2 regions of the Lysinibacillus sp. FSL R7-0073 genome follow, and region 1 is predicted to be linked to the other one. Evidence: predicted binding sites of a transcription regulator. Region 1 holds the regulator's gene; the other holds the start of a gene.
What was found. Region 1 encodes Rex, which represses fermentation and respiration genes when NADH is low (regulators of the CRP and FNR family bind a similar motif). Its sites were predicted from a motif close to TTGTGAAATATTTCACAA; they were not measured.

Region 1 (8,050 bases):
TCAACTGCTGCATATACGTTAAGAAGTGCAGTACCACCACCTGATACGATACCTTCTTCAACAGCTGCACGTGTTGAGTTTAAAGCATCTTCAATACGAAGTTTACGCTCTTTAAGCTCTGTTTCTGTTGCAGCCCCTACTTTAATAACTGCTACACCACCTGCTAATTTCGCAAGACGTTCTTGAAGTTTTTCTTTATCGAATTCTGAAGTTGTTTCAGCAAGTTGTGCTCGGATTTGGCCAATACGTGCTTCGATTGCATCTGCACCGCCTACACCTTCAACAATTGTAGTATTGTCTTTTGTCACAACTACTTTTGCAGCACGACCAAGTGAAGAAATATCAGCTGATTTTAAGTCTAAGCCTAATTCCTCTGTAATCACTTGTCCACCAGTTAAGATAGCGATATCTTCTAGCATTGCTTTACGACGATCACCAAAACCTGGTGCTTTTACTGCTACAGCATTGAATGTACCACGAAGCTTATTCACAACAAGTGTTGCAAGTGCTTCTCCTTCAACGTCTTCAGCAATCATTAAAAGTGGACGACCTTGTTGTACCACTTGTTCTAATAACGGTAATACTTCTTGGATATTTGTAATTTTTTTATCTGTAATTAAGATATATGGGTTATCTAGAACTGCTTCCATTTTATCTGTATCTGTTACCATGTAGTGTGACGCATAGCCACGGTCAAATTGCATACCTTCTACTACATCAAGCTCTGTTGTGAAGCCTTTAGATTCTTCAATTGTAATAACACCATCATTACCTACACGCTCCATCGCTTCAGCAATAAGTTGTCCAACTTCATCATCAGCAGCCGAAATAGCAGCAACTTGTGCGATTTCATCTTTATTGCTTACAGGTCGAGAAATTGAGTGTAATTCCGTTAATGCCGCAGCAACAGCTTTATCAATACCTTTACGGATACCTACTGGGTTTGCGCCAGCTGTCACGTTTTTCAAGCCTTCACGAATAATTGCTTGTGCTAGAACTGTTGCAGTAGTTGTACCATCACCAGCGATTTCGTTTGTCTTAGAAGCAACCTCAGCTACTAATTTTGCTCCCATGTTTTCGTATGGATTTTCTAGCTCGATTTCTTTTGCGATTGTCACACCATCATTTGTAATCAGTGGTGAGCCGAATTTTTTTTCTAATACTACATTACGTCCTTTAGGACCTAATGTTATTTTTACTGCATTTGCTAATTTATCTACACCTTGTAACATTAATGAACGAGCGTCTTCTGAGAATTTAATATCTTTTGCCATGAGAATTTACCCTCCTGAAATGGAATATTCGTTAAGCTTCTTCAATATATTTATATCAATTTCATCTTATTGTCACTTTTTGTTCAAGAAACAATAAGCATTCACCTTAATTTAAGGTGCATCAAATATTATCCAATAATTGCAAGGATATCACTTTCGCGTAAAATTAGGTATTCATTACCTTCAAATTTAACCTCTGTACCAGCGTATTTAGAGAAAATAATGTGGTCGTCAACTTTAACGTCAAGCTCTACACGTTGTCCGTTCTCTAAAACACGACCTGTCCCAACTGCTACAACTTTACCTTCTTGTGGTTTTTCTTTTGCAGAGTCAGGTAGTACAATACCGAATGCAGATTTTTCTTCTACCTCGATTAGTTCAATTACAATACGATCTCCTAGTGGTCTTAACAAGTGAAACAACCTCCTAATAATAATAATTGTTGAATTTATTAGCACTCTATATCATCGAGTGCTAATACAATTATTATGATAATCAATCACACTTTTTTTTGCAAGTCAGAACTTCGAAAAATTTTGTTTTCTTTCCATATTCATCTACAATAGAAAGGAAGCCTATGAATGGAAAGGATTTTGACTGTGACTAATTCTCCAAAAGTAACAAAACATAAAAAAACAGCTCTATATGTTTTACTGATTTATATCCTCATGCAAATCTCGAGCAGATGGTTGCTCTTACCGTTTCACAAGCTCGTTATGAAGATGACTGGCCTAGCTTCTGAGCAAGCAGCACCGATTACTCAAGGATGGTATATTGCACTTAGCTTTGCCGTGGCGCTCATTTTAAGTTTAATCTTAACATCCCGTGATAAAGCCTTTTGGAACGTTTATCAAGGGAAAAAAGAAACGATACCACTCACAATTGTTTGGGGAATTCTTGGTTTCTTCCTTGTATTTTTTGGTCAAATGATTGGAGCAGCTATTGAAACGGCAGTTTTTGGTATAGAAGGAGGTTCCCAAAATACCGCTGATATTGTCGCTATAGCTAAAGGAGCTCCTATTGCCATATTAGCGATCGTTGTATTTGGTCCCATTTTAGAAGAGTTCGTCTTCCGTAGAGTTATATTTGGATCACTTGTCCAAACAACAAACTTCTGGGTGGCGGCAATAGTAAGTGCTATATTCTTTGCGATTATCCACTTCGACTTCTCTCATATTTTACTTTATACAATTTGTGGTTTAATCTTCGCCTTTTTATATCACAAAACAAAACGTATTTGGACTTCAATTATTGCACACGTCATGCTGAATGGATTTGTGACACTTGTACAATTCTATGCAGAACCATTGCAAAAGTTTCTTCAAGAACTAGAAAAAATGCAATAATTTTTTGTAAAGCTCTATAAAGTTGTCAAAAATACAAAAGCTCGGTGCCTTTATGTAGGCAACGAGCTTTATCTATTACGGTTTATTTAATTCTTCTATTTGTCGTCGTTGCTGCTCAAGTGCCTCTTCAATCTGGCGCTTTTGCTCAGCTTCCTGCTCTTCTTTTAATCGAATCTCCTCTGATTTCAAATATTTCCTGTAACCAACTCGAGATATCATAATACTAATTTCATACAGGATAAATAGTGGCACTGATACCATTAAATGAGACGCCAATTCAGGCGGTGCAATGAGAGCCGCACATACAAATAGACCAAAGTATGAATATTTACGAATACGGATTAGTAGATCTGGACTCAATATTCCTATCCGTGAAAAGAACAATACTACAATTGGTAATTGGAATAGAAAACCGAATGGTATTGTAAGTTTAAATAAAAATGTAAAATACTCATGTATTCCAATTGTTTGCTTAATATCTAAATCATTTGATAAATTCATCATGAATTTGATGACATACGGGAATAATAAAAAGTATGAAAAAGATAACCCTGCGATAAACAATAAAAATGAATACGGTATATAGCTTAAGGTTGCTCTTCGCTCTACTTCCCTTAATCCTGGACTAATAAACGACCATAATTGATACATTAATACTGGCGATGAAAGAATAAATGCAATTAAAAAAACAACTTGAATATAAATTGCTAGTGGTGTTACTACGTCAAATGCATGGAGCTCAATATTATATTTTGCTCCTGTGGTTTGAAGGTATTTAACAAGTGGCTTTGCGACAAAAAAGGCGCCGGCCATAGCGAGAACAAAGAAAACGGCAACAATGAACAGCCGTTTTCTTAATTCTTCTATATGCTCAATGACAGTTAGATCTTTTGGATTCATTCCTCAACATCCTAACTTACTTATCTAGTTCTTTCTTTTTCTTGTCATCATCATCTTCGTCGGCTAAACCTTTAGTAGCATTTTTGAATTCACGTAGTGTTGAACCAAATGCTTTACCAAGCTCTGGTAACTTTTTAGGACCAAAAATTAGTAACGCGACAACTCCGATAATAATGAGGCTCATAGGACCAATACCGCCCATTACAGCCACCTCCTCTTATATCCATCATTTTAACGCATATTTCGCCATTTTGCTAACTAATTATATGTGAAAGTTTTTCGTCACTCTTACTGATTTTACTTTGTTTTAATGAAAATTACTATTTGACAGAAACAGTGAACTCCACTATAAAATATGTAAAATTTTCACACTTCCTGATTCCGAATTAAATAAATAAGCGCTTGCAATTCTACCGATAAATCAATGGTTAATAGCTGCATGCTATCTGGGACCGTTAAGCGCTCGGGCGTAAAGTTTAAAATCCCCTTTGCATTCATAGCCGCTAAACGATCTGCCATTTTTTGCGCAGAGCGTGGTGATACTGTCAATATAGCTAGCTCTGCCCCGTATTCTGCATACTTTTCTTCCAGCAAATCAGGATGAAAAACAGGAATGTTACTAATCATTTTGCCATCCTTCGGAGCTTTCGAATCAAATGCTACAACAATATGAGTGTTGTGGTTTTTTTGAAAATTATATTTTAATAATGCACTGCCTAAATTCCCCACGCCAATTAACGCTACTTTTGTTGTTTCATGTTGATCAAGCGTCTGGCTAAAAAATTGTAATAGATGCTGTACATCGTAGCCATAGCCTTTCTTTCCAAGAGCACCAAAATAAGAAAAGTCACGGCGAATGGTTGCAGAATCTATTTTCATCGCTTCACTCAGTTCCTTCGACGAAATACGTTCCATACCTTCTTGTGCAAAGTTTTGAATAAATCGATAGTAAAGAGGAAGTCTTTTTGTAGTGGCTTGTGGAATTTTTAATTCTTGTTTCAAACTTTCTCCTCCTTATGATGAAACTCAATCAATTTTACTGTACTAATTTTAATACATTTATCCTTAACTATATACAACATTTTGCAATCCACTAGCGTATTTCTCTTTAGTTAATGGCGCTTTGTACGCAGCTAACTAAAAAGAAATCGTTTCAATCTTACATGACTGCTTGGAATAAGTAAAGCACCGACATTGCATGCAAATCGTTCATCCATTACACTAAGGTAGAATTGAGGTGTCAAGAATGATTGTTTTACAGGTCAATCAACTAACTAAATCCTTTCTTGCAGATGAAATTTTAAGTGGTGTGAAATTAGAAGTTCAACACCGTGATCGCGTTGCCTTAGTAGGGCGTAACGGTGCAGGTAAATCTACTTTATTAAAAATAATCGCTGGTCAAATGTCCTATGACTCAGGGGATATCATTATTCCAAAGGGCATCCAGGTTGGCTATTTAGAGCAACATGCCGGATTAAATTCTACGTTAACTATTTGGGATGAAATGATGACCATTTTCGAACCCCTTTTAGCTCAAGAACAAACGCTCCGCTCGCTCGAACAGCAAATGGCAGATCCTACCGTTTATGAAAATCCTACTCTGTATGCGAAAGTTATGTCGGAATACGATCAACTACAGCATACTTTTAAGGATGCTGGCGGCTATCAATATGAATCGGACATACGCTCAGTGCTTCATGGAATGCAATTCTATCCGGAAGACTATGGTAAACCTATTAGCTCACTATCTGGTGGACAACGAACACGTTTAGCACTAGCTAAGCTTTTACTGAGTAAACCAGACCTATTAATTCTCGATGAGCCTACGAACCATTTAGATATTGAAACATTATCTTGGTTAGAATCTTATTTAAAGAGCTATGAGGGCGCTATTTTAATTGTTTCCCATGACCGCTACTTCTTAGACCAAGTTGTTTCCATTGTCTATGAAGTTTCACGCCATCGTGTCACAAAATATACAGGTAACTACAGTGCTTATTTAGATGAGAAAGCTAAAAACTATGAACGTGATGTCAAACTTTTTGAGCGTCAACAAGACGAAAAGACCAAGCTAGAGGATTTTATCCAAAAGAATATTGCACGTGCCTCTACAACAAAAATGGCACAAAGTCGACGGAAGATGCTTGAACGAACAGAGTGGATGGAATCGCCGGATGGTGATGAGAAATCCGCTAGTTTTGGTTTTACGATTGAACGTCAAAGTGGAAATGATGTCTTATCCGTTGATGATTTAACAATAGGCTATAACGATCAGCGCATATCAAGTGGTATTAAGCTACGTACTTTTCGCGAGGATCGAATCGCTCTTGTTGGACCAAACGGGGTTGGTAAATCGACATTATTAAAAACAATTGTAAAAGATTTAACACCTTTAGCAGGTGATATCCGTTATGGTACGAATGTACAAATTGGCTATTATGATCAAGAGCAAGCTAAACTTTCGAGCAATAAAAGTGTCTTAAAAGAGCTATGGGATGAATGGCCGCTTATGAATGAAAAAGATATTCGCACCGTTTTGGGACGTTTCCTATTTAGTGGAGAAGATGTGGATAAAACCGTCTCTTCTTTATCAGGCGGCGAGAAAGCACGACTGGCACTTTCCAAATTAATGATGCAAAAGGCCAATTTTTTAATTCTCGATGAGCCTACAAACCATCTAGATTTAGATAGTAAAGAGGTGCTGGAAAATGCTTTGATCGATTATCCGGGAACGCTTCTATTCGTCTCCCATGACCGATACTTCATTAATCGTATCGCTACAAAAGTAGTGGAGTTGTCTGGAACTGGGTCGTTTGAATATTTAGGGGACTATGATTATTATGTAGAAAAAAAACAGGAGCTGTTGGAGCTAGCACAAATGAAAAGTTCCTCCCAACCGCAACTACAGCAGGACCTACCTGATAAGATCTCTACCTCCAAAATTGATAAAGAGGCAAAAAAACGCGAACGGCAAATAAGACGTACTATCGAAGAATTAGAAGGCAGGATGCAAGAAACGACTGCCTCCATTGATAGATTAGAGGAAGCTCTCTGTGACCCTGCAATTTTTACAGATCATGAAAAAATTGCCCTACTGCAAGACGAATTGGCTACCGAAAAGGAACAGCATGAGCTTTTAGAATTAGAATGGCTAGAGTTAAATGATGAATTAGAAAATATAAATATGTAATTTTATATAAGCCGTGTGCATTGTCACATGGCTTTTTCTTTACTCCCCTTCATTTTTCATATATATTGGTCAAGTGCTATTTTTCGACAAAAAATGCCCACAGTTTTATTCACACCATAAATATAGTAATACCAACATATCAACAGAGTTTTCCACACTGTCCACAATTAAAAATTATTTTATCCACATCATCCCGTGTAAAACGTGCTACTATATATTGAATAATCACAAGTTATGCACAAGTTATCAACATATTGTGCATAAGTACGCGTGTTCGGTATTTAGTTCGCTCTATTACCTGTGGATAATTTTCTGAAAAATTTGTCAATTAAAGTATTTCACTTTATAATTCTCTTCGCTACTTTTATTTTTTATCAACAAATTTTCGACAATAAAAAAGAGATATCTTTAATAAGATACCTCCTTCGTTTACCACTACACCCAGGATTTTAACTCCATGCCTGGACGACCGTTCATCATTAATTTTCCTCGGACACCCGCTTCATACATTGGCATCGCTACTGCTCCAATCATTGCTGCATTATCTGTACACAATTTGAGTGGTGGTACAAAAAACGGAATCCCTTCCTCAGTGAACACTGCCTCTAATGAAGCACGTAAGCCTTTATTGGCTGCTACACCACCAGCTGCAATGACCTGCTTCACCTGATATTCGCGAGCGGCACGCAATGTTTTAGTTGTTAGTACTTCGACAACACTTTCCTGAAAGCCCTTTGCTACGGCTGCTGGTGAAATAGCTTCGCCACGTTGATCCATATTATGTTTATAATTGATGACCGCTGATTTTAGGCCACTAAAGCTAAAATCATAGGATCCTTCCTCTAACCAAACTCTTGGAAAAGGAACAGCCTCTTCCCCCTCATGAGCAAGCTGATCAATGCGTGGGCCACCTGGATAAGGTAAATTTAAAACTCGTGCCACTTTATCATATGCCTCACCGGCTGCATCATCTCTTGTTTCACCGATAACCTCAAAGGAGCCATGTTCCTTCATATAAACAAGCTCCGTATGCCCACCTGATACAACAAGTGCCAACAACGGAAACTCCATTGGCTGGACTAGAGCATTGGCATAAATATGACCTGCAATATGATGAACACCGATAATCGGTAAATTGTTGGCAAATGCAAACGCCTTAGCCGCGTTTATGCCAATTAGCAGCGCACCGACTAAACCTGGCCCCTCCGTAACTGCAACAGCATCCAAATCGGCTGGCTTTATATTCGCTTGTGCTAATGCTTCCTCAATAACCACTGTAATTTGTTCAACATGATGACGTGAAGCGATTTCAGGAACTACTCCACCAAATCGCTTGTGGC
Region 2 (8,050 bases), 120 kb from region 1:
CCACTAATGCTACAGAAAGACCGCGAGCAATAGCATCCAGTGCAATACCACACCCTGTAATTCCGCCACCAATTACTAATAAATCGTACTCCCTATCTTGAAGTTCCTCTATTGTTTGTTGTCGTTGTAACGCAGAAGCTGTACTCATCATTTATTTCCTCCCTCTTCATTTTAACGATAAAAAAAGACCATCAAAAGCATATGTACGCTAGGCACATATGTTTTCAATGGTCTCTCAGTTACTCAAACCTGCTATTAACTTACTTTTTATTGTAATATGCGCATTCCAAAAAGGCAAGTTTCTGTTTAGTGACAGAATACTGCTTACCTCATCCTAATAAAGTAGGATTCTTTGTTACTCAACATGATTTGCTTCAAAGCGATCAAGCAATGCACGCACTTCATCTGTTGATTTCGTGTTCATCAATTGGCTTCTTAACTCACCGGCACCTCGGAATCCTTTGACATATATTTTGAAAAAGCGATGAAGTCCTGTGATAGAGCGTGGAAGTACTTCCTCATATTGATCTTGAAGATCGAGCTGCAGTCTTAAAAGGTCAAGATACTCTTTACTGCTATGCTCCTTTGGTTCTTTTTCAAAAGCAAAGGGATTTTTAAAAATACCTCGTCCAATCATTACGCCATCAATCCCATATTTTTCGGCAAGCTCTAGCCCGGTTTGTCGGTCAGGGATGTCTCCATTGATCGTTAATAGCGTATTAGGTGCGATACAATCGCGTAATTTTTTGATTGCCGGAATGAGCTCCCAATGTGCATCAACTTGGCTCATTTCCTTTCTTGTGCGTAAATGAATCGACAGGTTCGCAATATCTTGTTTGAAAATATGCGTTAACCATTCCTCCCATTCCTCTACATCCTTATAGCCAAGTCGTGTTTTCACACTGACAGGCAGTCCACCCGCTTTGGCAGCTTGAATCAATTCTGCCGCCACATCAGGACGTAAAATAAGACCACTCCCTTTTCCCCTCGATGCCACATTTGGCACAGGACAGCCCATATTAATATCGATACCTTTAAACCCTAGCTCTGCCATGCCAATACTCATTTGACGGAAATATTCAGGATTATCCCCCCAAATATGTGCCACCATCGGCTGTTCATCTTCTGTAAAAATCAAACGACCCCGCACACTTTTCTGTCCCTCTGGATGACAATAGCTATCCGAATTCGTAAACTCTGTGAAAAATACGTCTGGTCTTCCGGCTTCACTGACTACTTGACGGAAAACAACATCTGTGACATCTTCCATCGGTGCCAGTACAAAAAATGGACGCGGCAAATCACGCCAAAAATTATCTATCATGTTAATCCCAAATCCTCTCGCTATCTGTATAACTTTAACTTAGACTCAAAAACAACTGTATGAAAAATTATAAAAAGCAGATGGTATAGAATTTTTCTATATCAACTGCTTTTCTATTATACCAACTCTAACCACGCAACCGCTTCACAATGTGTGGAATGCGGGAACATATCTACTGGTTGAATTTCTTGTGTTTGATAGCCGCCATCCTCCAAAATACGAAGGTCGCGTGCTAGTGTGGCTGGGTTACAGGAGACATAGACTACTCGTTTTGGACGTTGCTCTAAAATAGTAGCTAAAAGTGCCTCATCACAGCCTTTACGTGGTGGATCAACTACCAGTACGTCTGCTTCCTTTCCTTCCTTATACCATCTTGGTATAACTTCCTCAGCTGGGCCAGCCTCAAAATAAGTATTTGTAAAACCATTGAGTACTGCATTGCGTTTAGCATCTTCAATCGCTTGTGGGACAATTTCAACGCCCATGACTGCCTTTGCCTTTTGCGCAAGGAATAAAGAAATCGTACCAATTCCACAATACGCATCAATCACTCGTTCATCCCCTTGCAAGTTGGCATAATCAAGTGCTTGTTTATAGAGGACCTCCGTTTGCTCTGGGTTGACCTGATAGAAGGAGCGAGCGGAAATTTCAAAGCGGACATCGCCAATTGTGTCAATAATGACGTCCTTGCCCCAAAGGTTCAGTGTGTCATCACCAAAAATTACATTCGTTTTCTCATGATTCACATTTTGCATAATTGAAGTGACGTTCGGAACAAGCTTTTGAATTACTGCAATGGCCGCTTCTTTTTGTGGGAATTTTTTCTTTTTCGTCACGAGGACAACCATGACCTCACCTGTTGCCCGTGCTTTACGAATGACAACATGGCGCAACATGCCTTCGTGGGAAAGTTCATTGTATGGTCGCATGCCTATCGCTACTAATTCCTTTTTCAAGCCTGCTAAAATTGCATCTGCTTCTCCTGTTTGAATCAAGCAACGCTCCATATCCACTATGCTATGCGTCTTTGTTTTATAGAAACCAGCAATAGCTTGTCCTGCTTCATTTTCAGAGAAAGGAATTTGTGCTTTATTACGATAATGCCAAGGCTCTTTCATTCCTTTTACAGGCAGAACAGGTGCATCAATTTTGCCAATGCGTTGCATCACATTGCGCACCATATTTTCTTTCCATTTGAGCTGGCCCTCATAGGATAAATGCTGTAATTGACAGCCTCCGCATTGCTTAAAGTAATCGCATGGAGCTTCCACTCGATCGGGTGATGGCTTAATAATATCTACAACTTTTGCAAAGCCATAATTTTTTAAGGTTTTCATCACATGGATTTCGGCTGTTTCGTTCGGAAGTGCGCCTTGTATAAATAATGGATAGCCATCTACCTTAGCGACACCATTGCCATCATGTGTTAAGTCTTCTATATAAACTGAAAGTCGTTCATTCTTTTTCACGGGTGCTGACATTCGTACATCCTCCATTTCAATCTCCTTATTGTAGCATGTGTTGGCGAATGAAAAAAGAACAAGACTTACCTGTTATGTCGTTCTCCTAACTACTTGAAAAAAGAGCCGCTATTCGCGACTCTTTCCTTGCTCTTTTGTTATATGATAATCCCTTGGTGCCCACCAAAATGCACACAAGATTCCAAGAATGACGACAATAAAAGGCGCATAAAAAATTAAAAAACTTTGCATATACTAATTTCCTCCTATGCGTGATTGTCTTCTTTTCCGGTCACATAGTTTTTATTGAACAAGAATAATTTCATCAATAAATAAAGTGATGGAAGTAGGAGACACAGTCCTAAAATAAAGGCAATGATTAAAGCAATTGCCATTTGTGTACTTGTGAAGCCATCATAAATCGTTAAATATGGATACAGTAAATATGGGTATTGCGCAATACCATAAGCGAAAAATGCTACCGCAAATTGAGCAATCAGAAGTGCAACTGCAAGCCCATATTTTTTACGCATTGCAATGAGGAACACTGTAATCATAAATAATATGGCTGATATTGCAAACATCCACCATAAATTCACCATGTGACTATAACTTTCAGGGTTAATGGACTTCATCTCATACATAATGCCTAATGCGCTGATCATTAAAGGAGCTGCCCACAAAAGTGCATATTTTCTCATTAGCTTCGTTGCTTCTTTGTCATTCGCTTTATGAGCATACCAAGTTAAGAATACTGCGGAAATGTAAAGTACAGCGGCAATACTCAGTACGACAATGCTCCAAGCAAATGGACTCGTATATAAAGTCCAATAGTTTAAAACAGGCTGCCCGTTAACGAGATCCACATACCCTCCACCAGCAATGGCAAAGACAACAGACAACGATGCAGGAATTAATAAACCTGCTACACCATAGGTCAGCGTGTAACCAATATGTCCTCTCGTACCATACGATTCAAAGGCATAATAGGAACCTCGAATGGCTAATAGTACAAGGGAAATACTGACGGGTATAAGTAAAATGGTTCCGTAGTAAAAAGCAGTTTGCGGGAAAAATCCTACGATCCCTACAAAGAAGAATACCAAAAAGACATTGGTTACTTCCCAAACAGGCGATAAATATCGTTTAATAATATTCGTTAAAATATGATTCTTCCCAATCAATAGGCTATAGGCGTTAAAGAAACCGGCACCGAAATCAATCGATGCGACAATGACATAGCCAAATAGGAAAATCCACAATACTGAAATACCTAGAATCTCTAATGTCATAGAATGTCACCGCCTTTTTCAGAGTGGCGATCTTCAATCTCACGCTCAATAGGATTCTTTTTAAACATTCGCACCAAGACGACAACACTTCCTACCGCTAATACTGCATATACACCTGCAAACAACAACAGCATTAAATCCACATGATCACTCGTTGTGGCCCCTTCTGGAGTTCGCATCAAGCCATAAAGAATCCATGGTTGACGTCCAACCTCAGCAAGCCACCAGCCCGCTTCAATAGCAATGATAGAAAGTGGCCCCCCCGCCACAATGATCCATCGATACCAGCGTGAATGAATAAACTGCCAGCCCCGTGCTTTCCCTACAACATACAGTAATGAAACTAGCACCATAAACATACCTATGGACACCATAATATCAAAGAGATAATGAATATAGAGTGGTGGTAGATCCTCTTCCTCGAATTGATCTAATCCAATTACCTCTGCATTAGGATTAAAATGTGCAAGAATGCTTAAAGCATACGGAATTTTGATGGCATATTTCACTTCTTCTCCATCTAGCACGCCAAATAAAACAAGAGAAGCCTTTCCTTCCGTTTCAAAATGCCATTCCGCTGCAGCTAATTTTTCTGGTTGATATTCCGCTAAGTATTTTCCTGAGAAATCTCCAATCACAGCTGCTGCAATGGAGAAAATTAAACCAATTTTCATCAGTAACAGTAATGCTTTTTTATGGTATACATGTTTCGATCCTTTAAGCATTCGGTATCCTGCTATAGCAGCTAAAACAAATGCAGATGTCATATACGCTGTTACAAGTACATGCGCCACCTTTGTTGGCATAGCAGGGTTAAACATCGCTAAGAAGGGTTGAATATTAACAAGGTTCCCGTCGACAATATCGAAGCCTCTCGGGGCATTCATAAAGGCATTCACGATTGTAATAAATACAGCCGACATCGATGCACCTACTGCAACTGGAATTAACAATAGCATATGCTTTTTCTGACTATCGAAGCGGTCCCAAGTATATAAATAAATGCCCAAAAATATAGCTTCAAAGAAAAATGCAAACGTTTCCAAAAAAAGTGGTAATGCAATGGTTTGACCAGCTAGTTGCATAAAGTTGGGCCATAATAATGATAGTTGCAAGCCAATTGCCGTTCCAGTCACAACACCCACTGCAACCGTAATGACGAAGCCACGTGCCCAACGTCTTGCCATTAAAATATAATGCTCATCATTCTTTTTATACCCAGTCCATTGAGCAATCATGATCATTAACGGGACACCGACTCCTATCGTTGCATAAATGATGTGGAACGATAAAGTTAACTCAGTTAATGCACGACTCCAATAGACTGCTGATTCGTTTATCATCTCATTGCCCCCTAGCTCCCAAATATTCTTCCAAGAATGGAAAGTAGCATAATGATTGCAACACCAAAGCTTAGCCAAATAAGCTTCTTCTCCTGTGACTTATACAAAAGCAACACTTCCTTTCCCTTATCCATACCCCATTTTCCACTATTACAACGAAAAAAACCTTTATAATGGACCGAAATTTCAGCCTATTAATAAGGTTTCAAATTTTGTTCAAGTAATATACGCACATTTGCCAAACATTTTTCTTAATTCGTTCACAATCCCTAATTCTAAAGGTTGGACTTACTACATATTGAATTGTTCGCTGCTGGTTATTTGATTTAGTCTATTATCTTTTTAATCGTTTGATCCGAAAGTTTAGGTAGAGTTTTCTAACCGTACTCTGATTCATTTATACAAAAAAGCTCATCCTCGCTAAAACGAAGATGAGCTTTTCCTGTATTATATACGGTCCTCTTCGCGAATATCTGCAAGAGGGACAAAAATTTCTATATGACGCTTTAAATTTTCAAAGGTAGCTGGAGCGTCTCCACCATATTCACCATCTAGATTAAGATGTACTTCGTTTTCAGTAGTGACTTTGACAACACTTGCTTTTTTGTAGATGACACGGTCATCATTTAAATGTTCGCCTCTTAATGCCATAGCCGCTAGTTGAATAAACTCAGGTAGGCTAACTTTCTTTAACACTAATAATGTAAAGTAACCATCATTAATACTTGCATCTGGTGCAAGTTTTTCAAAACCTCCTACAGAGTTGGTTAAACCACATAAGAACATCATGGCATCACCGTCAAACACTTCCCCATCATATTCTATACGCATATGGGAGGCTTTGATGGATGGAATCATTTCTACTGCTTTTAAATAGTAGGCTAACTGCCCAAGCATTGTTTTCATTTTACTTGGTACTTCATATGTTAGTTCCGTAATCCGTCCGCCAGCAGCAATATTGATGAAGTAGCGTTCGCCATTTAATAGACCGACATCCACTGGCAATGTATCGCCTTGTATAATAATGTCTACCGCCTCATCAATATTTCGCGGGATATGCACGGCACGGGCAAAATCATTTGTAGTGCCCATTGGAATTAGACCAACTTTTGGACGGTTTTCAAATGGACTTACACCTGAAACAACTTCATTTAAAGTGCCATCTCCACCAACTGCGATGATTATATCAAAGCCACGGTCTACTGCATCTTTTGCTGCAAGTGTTGCATCGCCTTCACCGGTTGTTGCGTGACAGGATGTTTCATAGCCTGCTACTTCTAATTTTTCCAACACCTCTGGTAGATGTTTCTTAAACGCTTCGCGTCCAGATGTAGGATTATAAATGATTCTTGCTCGTTTCATAACATACCTTCCTGCTTCATAAGATTCTATTTCATTCAACGATTTACTCGCTAAAATGTTGCATTACGTTTGTTACTTTTGTAACGCGTTTGTCACTTGTTTTTTAAAGTCTTCATAGACATACGTCCAATATGTTTGGTTCGTTATATTTTCCTCACGAATCTCCGCATAAAGGGCCTTTTGAGCCTCTTCAAATGTCGGATCTTCTTTATCTGGTAAGCTTGCACGCTTCGTTACAACCAGCTCTTGTAATTCAGGTGCACGTGGACCCCATTTTCCAATAACCTCACCAGTGCTATCTAATAGCAAGTAAATAGGAATAGCACGACCACCATTTGTTAAATAACGATCAATTAGATCTGTATCTGCATCACGGAACACTGTACGCATGTCCAATCCAGCTGCTTCAGCAACACGACGAACAATTGGATTGTTTAACATAGCATCTCCGCACCAATCTTCCGTAATCGTTAAAATTTTAGGTTGCTTGTCTTTTAATAATTCAATAAAACCATCGTTTGTTGGCACTGCAAAGTCGTCATAAATGCGGAAGCTCTCTTCTTTAAGAGTCGTCATATTGTCCATATATTGTTGAATCGAAATAGCTTCATTAAAATATTGTTGTTCTGTTTTCATCGGTTCTCGTCCCCCTTATAATTATCTATTCTATATTTTGCTATGAATGCTCCTTTTAAACAACTATTAAGTGTTACAAATTCCAATTTTGTTACATTTATGAAAAATAATAGCCAAGAAAGCAATTAAGCTCTCTCGGCTACTATGTTACAACGTTTAATTATCGTTTGGCAATTTCTTGTTGCAATAATTTATTGACCATTGGTGGGTTCGCTTGACCTTTAGTAGCTTTCATAATTTGACCAACTAAGAAGCCAATAGCACGATCCTTACCATTTTTGAAATCTTCGATAGACTGTGCGTTGTTATCTAAAACTTCTGTAACAATTGCTAGTAAAGCACCTTCATCAGAAATTTGAACTAAGCCTTTTGCTTTTACAATTTCCTGTGCAGAACCGCCATTTTCAACTAATTCAGCAAACACTTTTTTACCGATCTTAGAAGAAATAGTACCATCCGTGATTAATTTCACCATTTCAGCAAGGTTTTCAGGTGTTAATGCAGTATCCTTTAAGTCTTTTTGTTCTGCGTTTAAATAAGCAGAAACATCACCCATCAACCAGTTAGCAGAAAGTTTTGCATCTGCACCGTTGACGATCATGGACTCGAAGAAGTCTGAAATTTCTTTAGAAA

Region 2: a site for Rex is predicted at 5,668-5,685, ahead of MKY88_RS20845 (cytochrome ubiquinol oxidase subunit I). Genes of this name have one in related genera too.

Annotation. Positions count from the first base shown of each region.
Region 1 covers NZ_JBBPAS010000001.1:4,248,510-4,256,559, forward strand. Annotated here, with positions in the region: gene groL (chaperonin GroEL) at 1-1,274, opposite strand, end outside; gene groES (co-chaperone GroES) at 1,403-1,687, opposite strand; gene MKY88_RS21325 (CPBP family intramembrane glutamic endopeptidase) at 1,856-2,620, shown strand; gene tatC (twin-arginine translocase subunit TatC) at 2,696-3,520, opposite strand; gene MKY88_RS21335 (twin-arginine translocase TatA/TatE family subunit) at 3,537-3,722, opposite strand; gene MKY88_RS21340 (redox-sensing transcriptional repressor Rex) at 3,887-4,522, opposite strand; gene MKY88_RS21345 (ABC-F family ATP-binding cassette domain-containing protein) at 4,767-6,710, shown strand; gene tsaD (tRNA (adenosine(37)-N6)-threonylcarbamoyltransferase complex transferase subunit TsaD) at 7,146-8,050, opposite strand, start outside.
Region 2 covers NZ_JBBPAS010000001.1:4,131,530-4,139,579, forward strand. Annotated here, with positions in the region: gene MKY88_RS20820 (glycerol-3-phosphate dehydrogenase/oxidase) at 1-148, opposite strand, end outside; gene MKY88_RS20825 (tRNA dihydrouridine synthase) at 356-1,324, opposite strand; gene rlmD (23S rRNA (uracil(1939)-C(5))-methyltransferase RlmD) at 1,441-2,805, opposite strand; gene cydS (cytochrome bd oxidase small subunit CydS) at 2,914-3,036, opposite strand; gene MKY88_RS20840 (cytochrome d ubiquinol oxidase subunit II) at 3,051-4,076, opposite strand; gene MKY88_RS20845 (cytochrome ubiquinol oxidase subunit I) at 4,073-5,419, opposite strand; gene MKY88_RS20850 (diacylglycerol kinase) at 5,867-6,781, opposite strand; gene MKY88_RS20855 (thioredoxin family protein) at 6,854-7,417, opposite strand; gene gatB (Asp-tRNA(Asn)/Glu-tRNA(Gln) amidotransferase subunit GatB) at 7,578-8,050, opposite strand, start outside.